3 regions of the Nonomuraea muscovyensis genome follow, and region 3 is predicted to be linked to each of the others. Evidence: riboswitches for the same ligand, from Rfam matches in the RefSeq annotation. Region 3 holds a riboswitch; each other region holds the start of a gene.
The links. Region 3 has a riboswitch for cyclic di-AMP ahead of FHU36_RS32875 (CHAP domain-containing protein). Riboswitches for the same ligand answer to the same signal wherever they lie in the genome.
Positions count from the first base shown of each region.

Region 1: linked by a shared signal. The riboswitch ahead of FHU36_RS30860 (coiled-coil domain-containing protein) and the one ahead of FHU36_RS32875 (CHAP domain-containing protein) in region 3 are both predicted to bind cyclic di-AMP.
Region 2: linked by a shared signal. The riboswitch ahead of FHU36_RS46075 (C40 family peptidase) and the one ahead of FHU36_RS32875 (CHAP domain-containing protein) in region 3 are both predicted to bind cyclic di-AMP.

Region 1 is NZ_JACHJB010000002.1:3,059,617-3,063,858, reverse strand. It holds gene FHU36_RS30870 (DUF2716 domain-containing protein) at 1-538, opposite strand, end outside; gene FHU36_RS30865 (hypothetical protein) at 513-1,037, opposite strand; gene FHU36_RS30860 (coiled-coil domain-containing protein) at 1,373-2,329, opposite strand; cyclic di-AMP (ydaO/yuaA leader) riboswitch at 2,335-2,473, opposite strand; gene galT (galactose-1-phosphate uridylyltransferase) at 2,545-3,624, opposite strand; gene FHU36_RS30850 (DeoR/GlpR family DNA-binding transcription regulator) at 3,621-4,242, opposite strand, start outside.
Region 2 is NZ_JACHJB010000004.1:451,255-455,496, forward strand. It holds gene FHU36_RS39890 (branched-chain amino acid aminotransferase) at 15-1,112, opposite strand; gene FHU36_RS39895 (3-isopropylmalate dehydrogenase) at 1,301-2,347, opposite strand; cyclic di-AMP (ydaO/yuaA leader) riboswitch at 2,446-2,590, shown strand; gene FHU36_RS46075 (C40 family peptidase) at 2,594-3,286, shown strand; gene FHU36_RS39905 (class I SAM-dependent methyltransferase) at 3,327-4,148, shown strand; gene FHU36_RS46080 (hypothetical protein) at 4,145-4,242, opposite strand, start outside.
Region 3 is NZ_JACHJB010000003.1:275,753-279,994, reverse strand. It holds gene FHU36_RS32885 (TrkH family potassium uptake protein) at 1-724, shown strand, start outside; gene FHU36_RS32880 (DoxX family protein) at 711-1,235, opposite strand; gene FHU36_RS32875 (CHAP domain-containing protein) at 1,341-2,042, opposite strand; cyclic di-AMP (ydaO/yuaA leader) riboswitch at 2,055-2,209, opposite strand; gene FHU36_RS32870 (VanW family protein) at 2,537-4,216, shown strand; gene FHU36_RS32865 (hypothetical protein) at 4,234-4,242, opposite strand, start outside.

The DNA.
Region 1 (4,242 bases), on a different contig from region 3:
GGTAGAGCCGGTCGCCGGGCCGCGCGCTGGCGCGTAGTCCGCGCTCGATGATCGTCTCCACCTCGGCCAGCAGCGGATCGTCCGGATGTTCGACGGCGTCGAGATGCCAGGTAGCGGAAGCTGGAGGTTCGGTGATCCCCCGAGCGGCGGTCTCGTAGGTCACCTCGAACCGGGTCTCGAACCGCTTCCAGATCTTGTCGTGCTCGGGGTCTGACAGGAGCTGCTTTGCGGGACGGTCCCGTGCCGGCTCACCGGCGGGCGCCCAGCGGTAGGTGCTCACCTGGGCGATCGCATGGAAGCCCGTCGCAGCGTAGGCAGGGACCAGCGAGCCAGGTGCCTCCGCGACGAGATGTCGCGGCGTACGGTGTCGGAACACCTGCCGGACACCGCGCCATTCCGCCCAGGCGGCCGCGGCTTGGAGCAGTTCGCGGCGGGGGCCGGTGATTCCGCCAATGGCTGCGAAGTCGGTGCCGCCCACGCGTTCGATCCAGACGGCGTCCAGGATTCGCCCGTCATACTCCAGCAGCAGGATCTCCATCTCCGATCCTGTCCCGCGGGGCTGTCCCGTCGGCCTCCAACTCCGAGAGCGGCCGTCGCTGCTCGGGCACGACCGCGGCCCTACGGCGCAGCCGCTCACGTTCCCCGGGGAGATGGGGCCGTATGCGCATGCCCGGCGGGAGGTCTTCGGGTGACGGGACCTTCGCGATGTCGGCCATCAGAAGAGTGCGCTCCGGCCCCGGGACGAAGCCTGCGGCTCGCAGCGATTCGCCGAGCAGTGGGGCGTCGTGAGAGTAGACCTTCCACTCGACCGGCTCACAGCGTGCCGCGAAGAGCTCCTGCTGCCGTCGGATCAATCCCGCCAGGTCGTCGCGGAGAGCGGCATGGTGGACGGTTGCGTGGGTGCCGTAGTGGGTTCGTACCAGTGGTCCATCCCGCTCGACGACAGCTCCCCACGGTAACTCCAGCGGCACCAGAGCCCGCAATTGGCTCTCGTAAGCATCAAGCAGCGTCTCAGCCACTCTCGTCACGTCGTCCATCCTCATCAGCTCTCGACCAGGGCAGATGCTGAGCTTCGATGATTCCATCCGACTGTCGGAGAATGCGACGTCGGTCCTGCCGGCGACATGACGTCCGGCTGCGGCGCAGACAGCCTCGAACTCTTCGCGCCCGATCTGCGCGGCTTGGTCTGCGTTCTGCCGGCCTTCGAGGCTGCCCTCTGCCAGGACACCATGGCGGCGTTCGTGGGACTGGAGGGCAGCAAGGTGGGAAGTGGCAGGCGGACGGCCGCGCATCAACGCGCAGGACGACCTCATGACCAGCTCAAACGCCTTCGTCAAGGCAGCGAATAGCTCATCGGATGCTATTCGCCCCTTCAGTACATCGAGATGTGCACGTGGTCGAAGTGGTTCTCGGTGATGCTGCCCCGATTGGCCATGGGGCTCCAGCCCGAGCCGTGGTTGATGCGCTGCTTCCAGATCACGTACTTGACCCCGAGCTTCGCCTTGTTCTCCACGGCCCACGCGGCGACGCGGTCGCCCAGCGCCTGGTTGCCGGCCGACGGCATGCTGCCGCCCGTGCTCATCATGAAGTCGCAGGCCCGGCCCAGCGGATGCTCGCCGCTCGAACCCGAGCGGAAACAGCCGACCGTGAACGGCAACGCGAAGTTCCGCTTGATCAGCTCACGCATCGCCCGCGTGCGGGCCGTGATGTTGTCGGAGCCGGACGGCAGCTGCGGTGCCCAGGTCCCGTTCGAGCGGCGGCCGGTGCTGACGGGGATGAGGTCCTCGAGCTTGTCCTCGATGTCGACGATGACGTCCTCGGCCTCTTCGCGCTGCCCGGCCACGGTCGTCGTGTCGGTGCGGATCTTGGCGGCGAGGGCGGCGGCCTCCTCGGCGGCCTTCTTCTTCTCGTCGCGGACGGCGGCGAAACCGTCGACCACCGCCTGCTGCTCGGCCAAGAGCTGCTCCAGCACCGCGGCGCCCGCACCGGTGACCGGGAGCAGGAACGTCGGCAACGACTGGTCGCCGCTCTGGTAGCGCAACTGCGCGATCTCGACGACCTTCTTCTCGGCCTCCGCCAGGGCCTTCTCGGCGGTGGTGAGCCGCTTCTGGGCGACCTTGGCGGCCTGCTGGGCCTTGGCCAGCTCGACCCGCTTGAGGTTGTACTTCTTGATGAGGCCGTCGACCTTGGAGTTGAGTTGCTTCAGTTCCGAGCGGAGCTTGGTCTCGTCTGGCTTGGGCTTGGCCAGCGCGGGGGCCGCCGGGCTGGAGGCCACGACAGCGGCGATGGTGAGACCGATGGCAAGACGCGCGGGGGACGCAGCCGCCACGTAGGTTTTCCTCTCCCTCTTGCCGACCGGGTTAGCTGACGGGTTCGGGAGGGAGTAGCTTCCCTACCACAGGCGTGGATTCACCCCAGGTGCTTGGGTCCCCGGCTCGCGGGCGACGCGCCCGAGATTAGGCTTTGGTGCACCGGCCGTTCCGGCCGGTGCGAAAGGGACATTAACAGTAAATCGATGGTCACGCGAGCCCAAGTAGCAACCAATTAGTGATCTACCTGTGATCGAAGCATGCGTGCCGCCTCCTCCGGCAGCACGTCGTTGACGAACGCGCCCATCGCCGACTCCGAGCCGGCCAGATACTTGAGCTTGCCGGGCGCGCGCCTGATGCTGAACAGCTCCAGGTGAAGATAGCCCAGGTCACGCTGCTCGCGCACCGGTGCCTGGTGCCAGGCCGCGATGTACGGCATGACGACGCCGAACAGGCCGTCGAACGCCCGCAGCACCGAGGTGTAGAGCGGGGCGAACGCGGCCCGTTCGGCCTCCGACAGCGCCGCGAGGTCGGGCACCTGCCGGTGCGGGTAGAGATGCACCTCGAACGGCCAGCGCGCCGCTGCGGGCACGAAGGCCGTCCACAGCTCGTTGGCCGCCACCACCCGCGCCCCCGCACGCTCGGCCGCCAGCACGTCGGCGAACAGGTTGCGGCCGTCGTGCGCGGCGGCGTAGCGGGCGGCGGCGCCCAGCTGGAGTTTGGTCCGCGGCGTCACGTAGGGGTAGGCGTAGATCTGCCCGTGCGGGTGGGTCAGCGTGATGCCGATCTCCTCGCCGCGGTTCTCGAAGCAGAAGACCTGCTCCACGCCGTCGATCGCGGACAGCTCCGCCGTACGGTCGGCCCAGGCCTCCATGACCAGCTCGACCTGGTCGTCGCTCAGGCGCGAGAACGACGAGGAGTGGTCGGAGGTGAAGCACACCACCTCGCACCGCCCCACGCCCGGACGCACCTCGCTCAGCCCGCCCGCCTCGGCGTAGGTCCCGAGGTTGCCGGAGAAGGAGGGGAAGCGGTTCTCGAACACCACCACGTCGTACTCGTGCGCGGGGATCTCCGACAGACGCGTGTCGGTCGACGGGCACAGCGGGCACTCGTCGGCCGGCGGCATGAACGTGCGCGTCTGCCGGTGCCCGGCGATCGCGATCCACTCCTCGGTCAGCGGGTCGTAGCGCAGCTCCGAGGCCACCGGCCGGGGATCGAGCGGCCGGCGGTCGATCGCGCCGCGGTCGGCGTCGTCCCGGCGGTCGAAGTAGATGAGCTCCCGGCCGTCGGCCAGATGGGTGATGGTGCGCTTCACGGCGACCCTTCCGCGATGATCAGTTCGCCGGCCCGTTCGGCCAGCTCCAAACGTGCGTCCTCGGGCAGTCCCGCGTCGCTCACGACCACGTCCGCCTCGGTGAGTTCGGCGATCGTGCTGATGCCGACGGTGTTCCATTTCGTGTGGTCGGCCGGGACCACCAACCGCCGCGCCGCGCCAACCAGTTCCCGGTCGGTCTCCGACTCCAGCAGGTTGGGCGTGGTGAACCCGGCCCGCACGCTCATCCCGTGCACCCCGAGGAACAGGGTGTCCACGTGCAGGCGCCGGATCGCGGCGACCGCGACGGGGCCCACGAGCGCGTCGGACGGGGTGCGCACGCCACCGGTGAGCACCACCGTGCGGTCGGCCCGCGGGTTGCGGTGGAAGACATCGGCGACGGGCACCGAATTGGTGATCACCGTCAGCTCGGGCACGCCGACCAGGTGGTGGGCGAGCGCCCAGGTGGTGGTGCCGGCCGACAGCGCCACAGCGGTGCCGGGCTCGACGAGCCGCGCGGCGCGCCGCGCGATGGCCTCCTTCTCGGGCTGCTGGCGGGCCGACTTGGCGGTGAAGCCCGGCTCCTCCGTGGACCCGGGGCCGAGGGCCGTGGCGCCGCCG
Region 2 (4,242 bases), on a different contig from region 3:
GCCGGGGGTGACGGCTAGCAGATCTTGTGGACCCAGCCGTGCGGGTCGGGGCGCGAGCCGTACTGGATGCCGACCAGTTCCTCGCGCACCCGCATCGTGACCGGGCCGGGCGTGCCGTCGCCGATGGTCCAGGCGCGGCCGGCGCCCTTGACCGAGCCCACCGGCGTGACCACCGCGGCCGTGCCGCAGGCGAAGACCTCCGTCAGCTCGCCCGACTCGCAGCCGGCCTGCCACTCCTCCACCGAGACGAGGCGCTCCTCCGCCTCCAGGCCGAGGTCGGCGGCGAGGGTGAGGATCGATTCGCGGGTGATGCCGGGCAGCAGCGTCCCGGTGAGCGCGGGGGTGACGAGCTCGTCGCCGAAGACGAAGAACAGGTTCATCCCGCCCATCTCCTCGACGTACTCGTGCGCCTGGGCGTCCAGCCACACGACCTGGTCGCAGCCGTTCTCGACGGCCTGGCGCTGGGCGACGAAGGCGGCGGCGTAGTTGCCGCCGCACTTGGCGAACCCGGTGCCGCCCGGGGCGGCGCGGGTGTACTCGGTCGACAGCCACACCGAGACCGGCTTGACGCCACCGCTGAAGTAGGAGGCGGCCGGGGAGGCGATGACGATGTAGGAGTAGGTGCGCGAGGGGTAGTTCACGCCGAGGCCGACCTGGGTGGCGATGAGGAAGGGCCGCAGGTAGAGGCTGTGCCCTTCGGTGGTCGGCACCCACTCCCGGTCGGTCTGCACGAGCAGTTCCAGCGACTCGACGAACGTCTCCTCCGGCAGTTCCGGCATCGCCATGCGAGCGGCCGAGCGGTTGAGCCGGGCCGCGTTGGCGTACGGGCGGAAGGCCACGATGGAGCCGTTGACCTGGCGGTAGGCCTTGAGTCCCTCGAACAGTTCCTGCGCGTAGTGCAGGACCGACGTCGCCGGGTCGAGGCTGAGCGGCCCGTACGGCACGAGCCGGGCGTCGTGCCAGCCGCGGCCGTCGGTGTAGTCGATGACGACCATGTGGTCGGTGAAGGTCTGCCCGAAGCCCGGGTTCGTCAGTACCTGCTCCCGCTCGGCCGCGGTGCGAGCGTGGTCGGATAGCTGCACGTCGAAGCTGAGCTTCTGAGCGATGGTCATGACGGACGTCCTTCTCTCTACTGTGGCGCGGTGCCGGCCTGGACTGCTCGGCGGCGGTCAGTACTTCCTATTGTCTCGCCATTTGGGATGGCAAGGGGTGATGGGGTGTGTTTTGTGCCCTTGGCATGCGAAAAGCGCCTGGCGGGTCCGGTGCGGACCGCCAGGCGCTTGGTCGAGCTGAGGCGGCCCTAGCTCGATACTCGCGCGGTGATGTCGTCGCCGATCTCGTGGGTGGAGCGGCCCACCCCTCCGGCCGGCCGCTCGACGATGTCGTCGGCGACGGCCTGCTCGACGCGGGCGGCCTCGGCCCGCAGGCCGAGGTGGTCGAGGAGCATGGCGACCGACAGGATGGTGGCGGTCGGGTCGGCCTTGGCCTGCCCGGCGATGTCGGGGGCGCTGCCGTGCACCGGCTCGAACATGCTGGGCGCGGTGCGGTCGGGGTTGACGTTGCCGCTGGCGGCCAGGCCGATGCCACCGGCGATGGCGGCGCCGAGGTCGGTGATGATGTCGCCGAAGAGGTTGTCGGTGACGACCACGTCGAAGCGCTCGGGCTGGGTGACGAAGTACATCGAGGCCGCGTCGATGTGGCAGTAGTCGGTGGCGACCTCGGGGAACTCCTCGGCGACCTGGTTGACCGTGCGCTGCCAGAGGTCGCCGGCGAAGGTCAGCACGTTGGTCTTGTGGACCAACGTCAGCTTCTTGCGGGGCCGCGAGCGTGCCTTCTCGAAGGCGTAGCGGACCACGCGCTCGACGCCGTAGGCGGTGTTGAGCGACTCCTGGGTGGCGATCTCGTGCGGCGTGCCGCGCCGCATGGCGCCGCCGGTGCCCGCGTAGAGGCCCTCGGTGCCCTCACGCACCACGATCATGTCGATGTCCTCGGCCGAGGTGTCGGCCAGCGGGGTCTCGACGCCGGGGAAGAGCTTGACCGGGCGCAGGTTGACGTAGTGGTCGAAGGTGAAGCGCAGGCGGAGCAGCAGGTCGCGCTCCAGGATGCCGGGCGGCACGCTGGGGTCGCCGACGGCGCCGAGCAGGATCGCGTCGTAGCCGCGCAGCTCCTCCAGGACCGCGTCGGGCAGCGTCTCGCCGGTGCGGTGGTAGCGGGCGGCACCCAGATCGTAGTGGGTGGCCTCGATCTTGGTGCCGACAGCCTCGAGCACCTTGAGTCCTTCGGCGACGACCTCGGCGCCGATGCCGTCTCCGGGGATCACGGCCAGGCGTATGTTGCGCGACTCCATGGGCGGTACCTTACCGGCTCGTCTCGGCTGACGAACACCGCATCTCAAACACCGGACATCCCTTTTACCCGTATTGCGGTGCTTTGACCGTTTCGTTAGAGTCCCTCAAGCCTAATCCGCGCAGCCGTTGCGCGGAGCCGGGGACCCACTCCCCTCTGGGGCGAATCGGCACGTCCGCGCGCCGTAGGGCCACTTCCAGGCCCGAGCCCGTCAGCTAACCCGGCCGGCCGTGTGGAAGGACTCCTCGTGCCGCGCATCGCCATGCCCATCACCCTGCCCATCCCCCTACCCACCCCCGCGCTCATCCCCGCGCTCGCCGCCGCCGTGACCATCGCCGGACTCGCGGCCGCCTCCCCCGCCGCCGCGGCGGCGCCCGCCACGGTGGCCTCCCCCGCAGTGACCTCACCTGCGGCGGCCTCCCCCACAGTGGCGCCTGACCCCGAAGGCGTCACCCTCACCGGCGCCGACGTCAAGCGCGCCAGGACCCGGAACGTCCAGCTCCCCGCCTGGAAGATCGCCGTCAGGTACGCCCTGGACAAGCAGGGCACCCCCTACGTGTGGGGCGGGACGAGCACGAGCGGCTACGACTGCTCCGGCCTCATGCTCCGCGCCTACCAGGCCGCGGGCATCGAACTGCCTCGCGTCGCCGCCTCCCAGTACGGCGCCTTCTCCAGGAAGATCGCCTGGAAGGACCTCAGGCCCGGCGACCTCGTCTTCTTCCACGGCCTCGGCCACGTGGGCATGATCTCCCGCCCCGGCCACATGGTCCACGCGCCACGCACCGGCGACGTGGTCAAGGAGGAACGCCTGGACGCGGGACGCCGCAGCTCCTTCGTGGGCGCCGTCCGGCCCGATCCGAAGGGCGTCAAGCGCTGGGCGCACATCCGCGAGCTGCGCCAGGCTCCCCCACCGGCCATGCCGGTCGCCACCACGCTGTAGTCACCCGGACGGGTGCGGTCGCGCGTACTACCGTGAGGACATGGCAACCGAGAAGGTGCGACTGACCGCCGAGAAGGCCACGCTCCTCGCCACCCTGTACGGCAGGGCGCTCGACGCCCGCGCGCCGCACCCGATCCTCGCCGACACCCTCTCCCTGGAGATCGCCCGGCGGATCGACCACGACTTCCGCCGCACCGGCATGACGCGGGGCAGCGCCGCCGCCGTGGCGCTGCGGGCCCGGTTCCTCGACGGCTGGGCCCGGGAGTTCCTGGCCCGCCACCCGGAGGCGAGCGTGCTCCATCTGGGCTGCGGCCTCGACACGCGCGCCCACCGGCTCGACCCGCCGCCGGGCGTCGACTGGTACGACGTCGACTACCCCGACGTCATCGAGCTGCGCCGGCGCCTGTTCCCCGACCGGCCCCGGTACACGATGATCGGCTCGTCGGTCACCGACACCGGGTGGCTCGACCGCGTCCCTCAGGACAAGCCGGTGCTGGTCGTCGCCGAGGGTCTGCTCTACTACCTCGACCGGGACGGCGGCCGGGCCCTGCTGCGGCGGATCGCCGAGGGGTTCGCGAGCGGCCAGTTGCTCTTCGACGCGCTGCACTCCCGCGGCCTGCGGCTGCAGAAGCTCAACCCGCCGGTCCGCAAGGCCGGCGCCACGATGCGCTGGGGCATCGACGGGCCGGCCGACCTGCTGTCGATCAGCCCGAAACTGCGCTGCGTGGACGCGCTGAGCGTCTTCGACCTCGACGGCTACGACCGGCTGCCGGGGCCGTACCGGCTCCTGGTGCGGGTGGCGGGCAAGATGCCGGGCGTGCGGCGGCTGGCCGCGTTCTACCGGCTGGAGTTCGGGGCCTAGCGGCCCGGGCTCTCGGGGGCTCCGCCGTTGTCGCGGCGGTCGAGGGCGGTCTGCAGGGCCTCGGCGGCCTCGTTGTCGCGCTCGTCGGCACGAT
Region 3 (4,242 bases):
GGGCTTCCCGGTGATGTTCGAGCTGTTCAGGTCGTGGCGGCGGCCGAGCCACTGGTCGGTGCTGACCCGGATCACCCTGGGCGTCACGGCGCTCCTGCTGGTGGTCGGCACGCTGGTGTTCCTGGTCACCGAGTGGCGCAATCCCAGGACGCTGGGGGCGCTCGACGACTCGGGCAAGGTGCTGGCGGCGTTCTTCACCGCCGTCATGCCGCGCTCGGGCGGTTTCAACAGCCTGAACATCGCCGACATGTACCCGTCGAGCTGGCTGGTGACCGACCTGCTGATGTTCGTCGGCGGCGGCAGCGCGGGCACCGCCGGCGGCATCAAGGTCACCACGTTCGGGCTGCTGGCGTTCGTCATCTGGGCGGAGATGCGCGGCGAGTCGGATGTGAACATCGGCCACCGCCGCCTGCCCCAGGCCGCGCAGCGCCAGGCCATCTCCATCGCGCTGCTGAGCGTGGCCCTGGTGGCGGTCGCCACCTACCTGCTGTTGGTGCTCACGCCGCACGGGCTGGACCAGGTTCTGTTCGAGGTGGTCTCGGCGTTCGGCACCGTGGGGCTGTCCACCGGCATCACCGCCAGCGTCGGACCGGTCGGTCACGTGCTGCTCGTGGTGCTCATGTTCATCGGCAGGACGGGACCGCTGACGCTGGGGACCGCGCTGGCGCTGAAGGACCGGACGCGCCGCTACCAGCTTCCCGAGGAGCGGGTCATCGTCGGCTGAGCGTCTCCCCCGCGGACCGCGTGCCGGCCTCGTCGCGGGCGGGCCGGGCGCCGCGGGTGGCGCTCCAGAGGGCGACGGCGATGTAGAGGACCTGCTCGGGGACGCGCAGCCACAGCGGGGTGGCCTCGCCGCCGTTGAACGGCGTGCCCGCCAGGGCCGCGTGGACGTTGGCGGGCAGCAGCAGCACGAACATCACGGCCAGGCCGAGGCCGGCGAGCCGGCGGGTGCCCGCCATGACCAGGCCCGCCGCGCCGAGCACTTCCAGCACGCCGGTCAGGTACACCATGGCGGCGGGGAACGGCACGAACGGCGGCACCATCCGGACGAGGTCGGCGTGGTTGGGCATGACCGTGACGCTCTCGGGGACGAAGTGCGCCGAGGCGGTCATGAGGAGCATGACGGCCAGCGCGTGGGCGGCGCTGACGGACCACGAGGCGAACCGGCTGACGCCGAGCGCCCCCAGGCCGCGGAACACGAGCAGGGCGGCCAGGAGGACGAGGGGAACCTGCATGACGACTCCAAAACGGATAGCTCCACTATCTAGATAACCTAGATAGTGGAGCTATCCAAGGGAGATGTCAACCCGCCTGCGGCCCGGGGGAGGCCGGGAGGGGGATCAGCCCTGCAGGACCGGGTAGCCATAGCCGGCCACCTGCGAGACGGGCCGCACCCGGCGCTCGACCTTGCCGTTGCCGGTGTTGCCCTCGACGGTGCTGATCGTCCCGTCGCCGTTGTCCTTCTTGACCAGGCCGACGTGGTCGATCGCGCTCAGGTTCCTGCTGCCGTCCCAGTCGAAGAAGACGACGGCGCCCGGCTTCGGCGTGGTGCCCCAGCGCTTGTTGGCCTTGAACCACTTGGCGTAGGTCACGGTGTAGGCGTCCCAGCCGACGGAGGGGCGGGCGCCGGCCTTCTCGCCGACCCACGAGACGAACATCGCGCACCACGGCGCGTTGGCGTAGGCGCGGACGTTGCCGCCGTCGCGGGCGACGGTCTCGGCGGCCCGCTGGGAGGACATGTACCAGCTGTGGAACGGGGTGCCGCCGCCGGCGGCGTTCTCCTTGACGCCCACCTGCGACTCCGCCACCCTCAGCAGGGCGTCGGCGCTCAGCGGCTTCTGGTAGGCCGCGGCGGCGGCCCGGGGCTGCTCCTGCGCCTGCGGGGCGGTGTCCGCCGGCATGCCTACCTGCGCCTGGGCCGGCTGCGCGATGGTCATGGCCGGGACAGCACCGAAGGCGGCGCCTGCCGCCACGGTCAGACCGATGACGAACCGCGGGAGGTTCGCGGGCACGATGGCACGGGAGAGGTCACGCTTGGTCATACTGGGGTTTACTCCTTGCTTCCATGCCGCCTACCGGGTTAGCTGACGGATTCGGGCCTGGAAGTGCCCTACGGCACGCCGCCGCCTGTGGCGGGCGTGCCGATTCACCCCATGAGAGATTGGGTCCCCGGTTCCGCGATCTGTCGCGGATTCGGCGGCCGCGTCGTCCCCTGCGCATCGATCATGCAGGCGGCGCGAACGCGGTCTCGGCGTTTGGCTAGGGCATCACGCGGCGGAGGTACTGACATGCCGGACGTGTGCCTCGATGTCCTCAAACGTAAGCGAAGCGTATAGAGCGGTGCAAGCGGAGTCCGGGTCCGCACCTGTGAACCCCCCGCTCCACCTGGGGTTTAGCGCTGAAGTTTTTACCTACCTCCCCTGGCGAAAGTGGTTTCGAGATGCTGTCCCCCCGTTCGGTAAAGAGGCCCGGGACCTGATCGGCGCCGTGGCACACTGGCCGGACGTCCGACTCCCCGAGCGAGGTCGCCCCCACGATGAAGCGCATCCTCAGCACCACCCGAGGCCGCGTCGCCGCGTCGATCGCCGCCGTCCTCGCCCTGCTCCTGCTGGCGTACGGCATGCCCACGCTGGCCCTGGCCGGAGAGGTGCCGCCCAGCACCGACGCGGGCGGCGTCGACATCGGCGGCCTCTCCCCCGAGGCCGCGCGGGCCAGGCTGGAGGAGGAGTTCGGCCGGCCGGGCCCGCTGAAGGTCGAGGTCGCCGGCCGCACCGTCACCATGAAGCCCAAGGACCTCGGCGTGACGCTCGACGCGGGCACCACGGTGGCCCGCGCCATGGACGGCCACACCACTCCGGCCGGCATCGCGCGCTCGCTCTTCGGCACCCGCACCGTCCCACCCGTCGTCGAGGTGGACGACGAGCTGCTGGGCGAGCGGATCGCCGCCCTCGCCAAGCGGGTCGACCGGAAGCCGCAGGAGGGCGCCATCGCCTACCGCGGCCTGGAGCCAAAGGTGACGCTGCCCAAGGCCGGTCGCGCCCTCGACCGGAAGGAGGCCGCGCGGGCGATCCGCGAGGCGTTCCTCGCCCGGCGCGACGAGGTCACGCTGCCGGTCCGCACGACGCCCCCGTCGGTGCCGGCCGCGAAGGTGAAGGAGATCGCCGGCTCCACCGCGCGCACCGCGGTGGCCGCGCCGCTGACGCTGTCGGCCGGGGACAGGCGGGCGACCCTGTCGCCCGCCCAGCTCGCCGCCCACCTGCGGTTCGTCCCCGACGGGCGCGGCGACATGCGGCCCTCGTTCGACGCCGCCGAGCTGGTGGACGGCCTGCGTGACACGCTCGTCGAGGAGGACCGGCGCCCCAGGAACGCGGCCTTCCGGATCGCCGGGGGCCGGCCGAGGGTCGTGCCGCACCGCGCCGGCCGTGACATCGACCCCGACGGGCTGGCCAAGGCCGTCGCCGCCGCCCTCACCGGCGGCGAGCGCGCGGTGCGGGTCCCGATCGTCGAGGCCCAGCCCGACCTGACCACCGCCAAGGCCAGGCGGCTCGGCGTGAAGGAGAAGGTCGGCTCCTACACCACCCAACACCCGTGCTGCGCGCCGCGGGTGACGAACATCCACCGGATCGCCGAGATCGTCGACGGTCACCTGGTCCTGCCGGGCCAGACGTTCTCGCTGAACGGCCTGGTGGGCAGGCGTGACCGGGCGCGCGGCTTCGTCGAAGCACCGATGATCATGAACGGCCGGTTCGTCAACGACGTCGGCGGCGGCGTGTCACAGTTCGCGACCACGATGTTCAACGCGGTGTTCTTCGGCGGGTTCCAGGACGTGCAGCACACGCCGCACCAGTTCTACATCTCCCGCTATCCAGCGGGCCGCGAGTCGACGGTCTCCTTCCCGCAGCCGGACTTCCGCTGGCGCAACGACTCGCCGTACGGGGTGCTGATCAAGACGTCGTACACCAACACGTCGATCACCGTGCAGTTCTGGAGCACCAAGCGGTGGGACATCGAGTCGGAGAGCTCGGGCCGCTACAACGTCAAGGACTTCCGCAAGATGAAGGACTCCGGGCCCGACTGCCTGCCGATGGAGGGCGTGCCGGGCTTCGCCATCGACGTGTGGCGGATCTTCAAGAAGGGCGGGAAGGTCGTCAGGAAGCAGCGCTTCCACACCGTCTACCAGCCCGAGCCCCGCCTCACCTGCACGGCGCGGACGTAGCCGCCCCCCGCGGCCCGTCAGAGGAC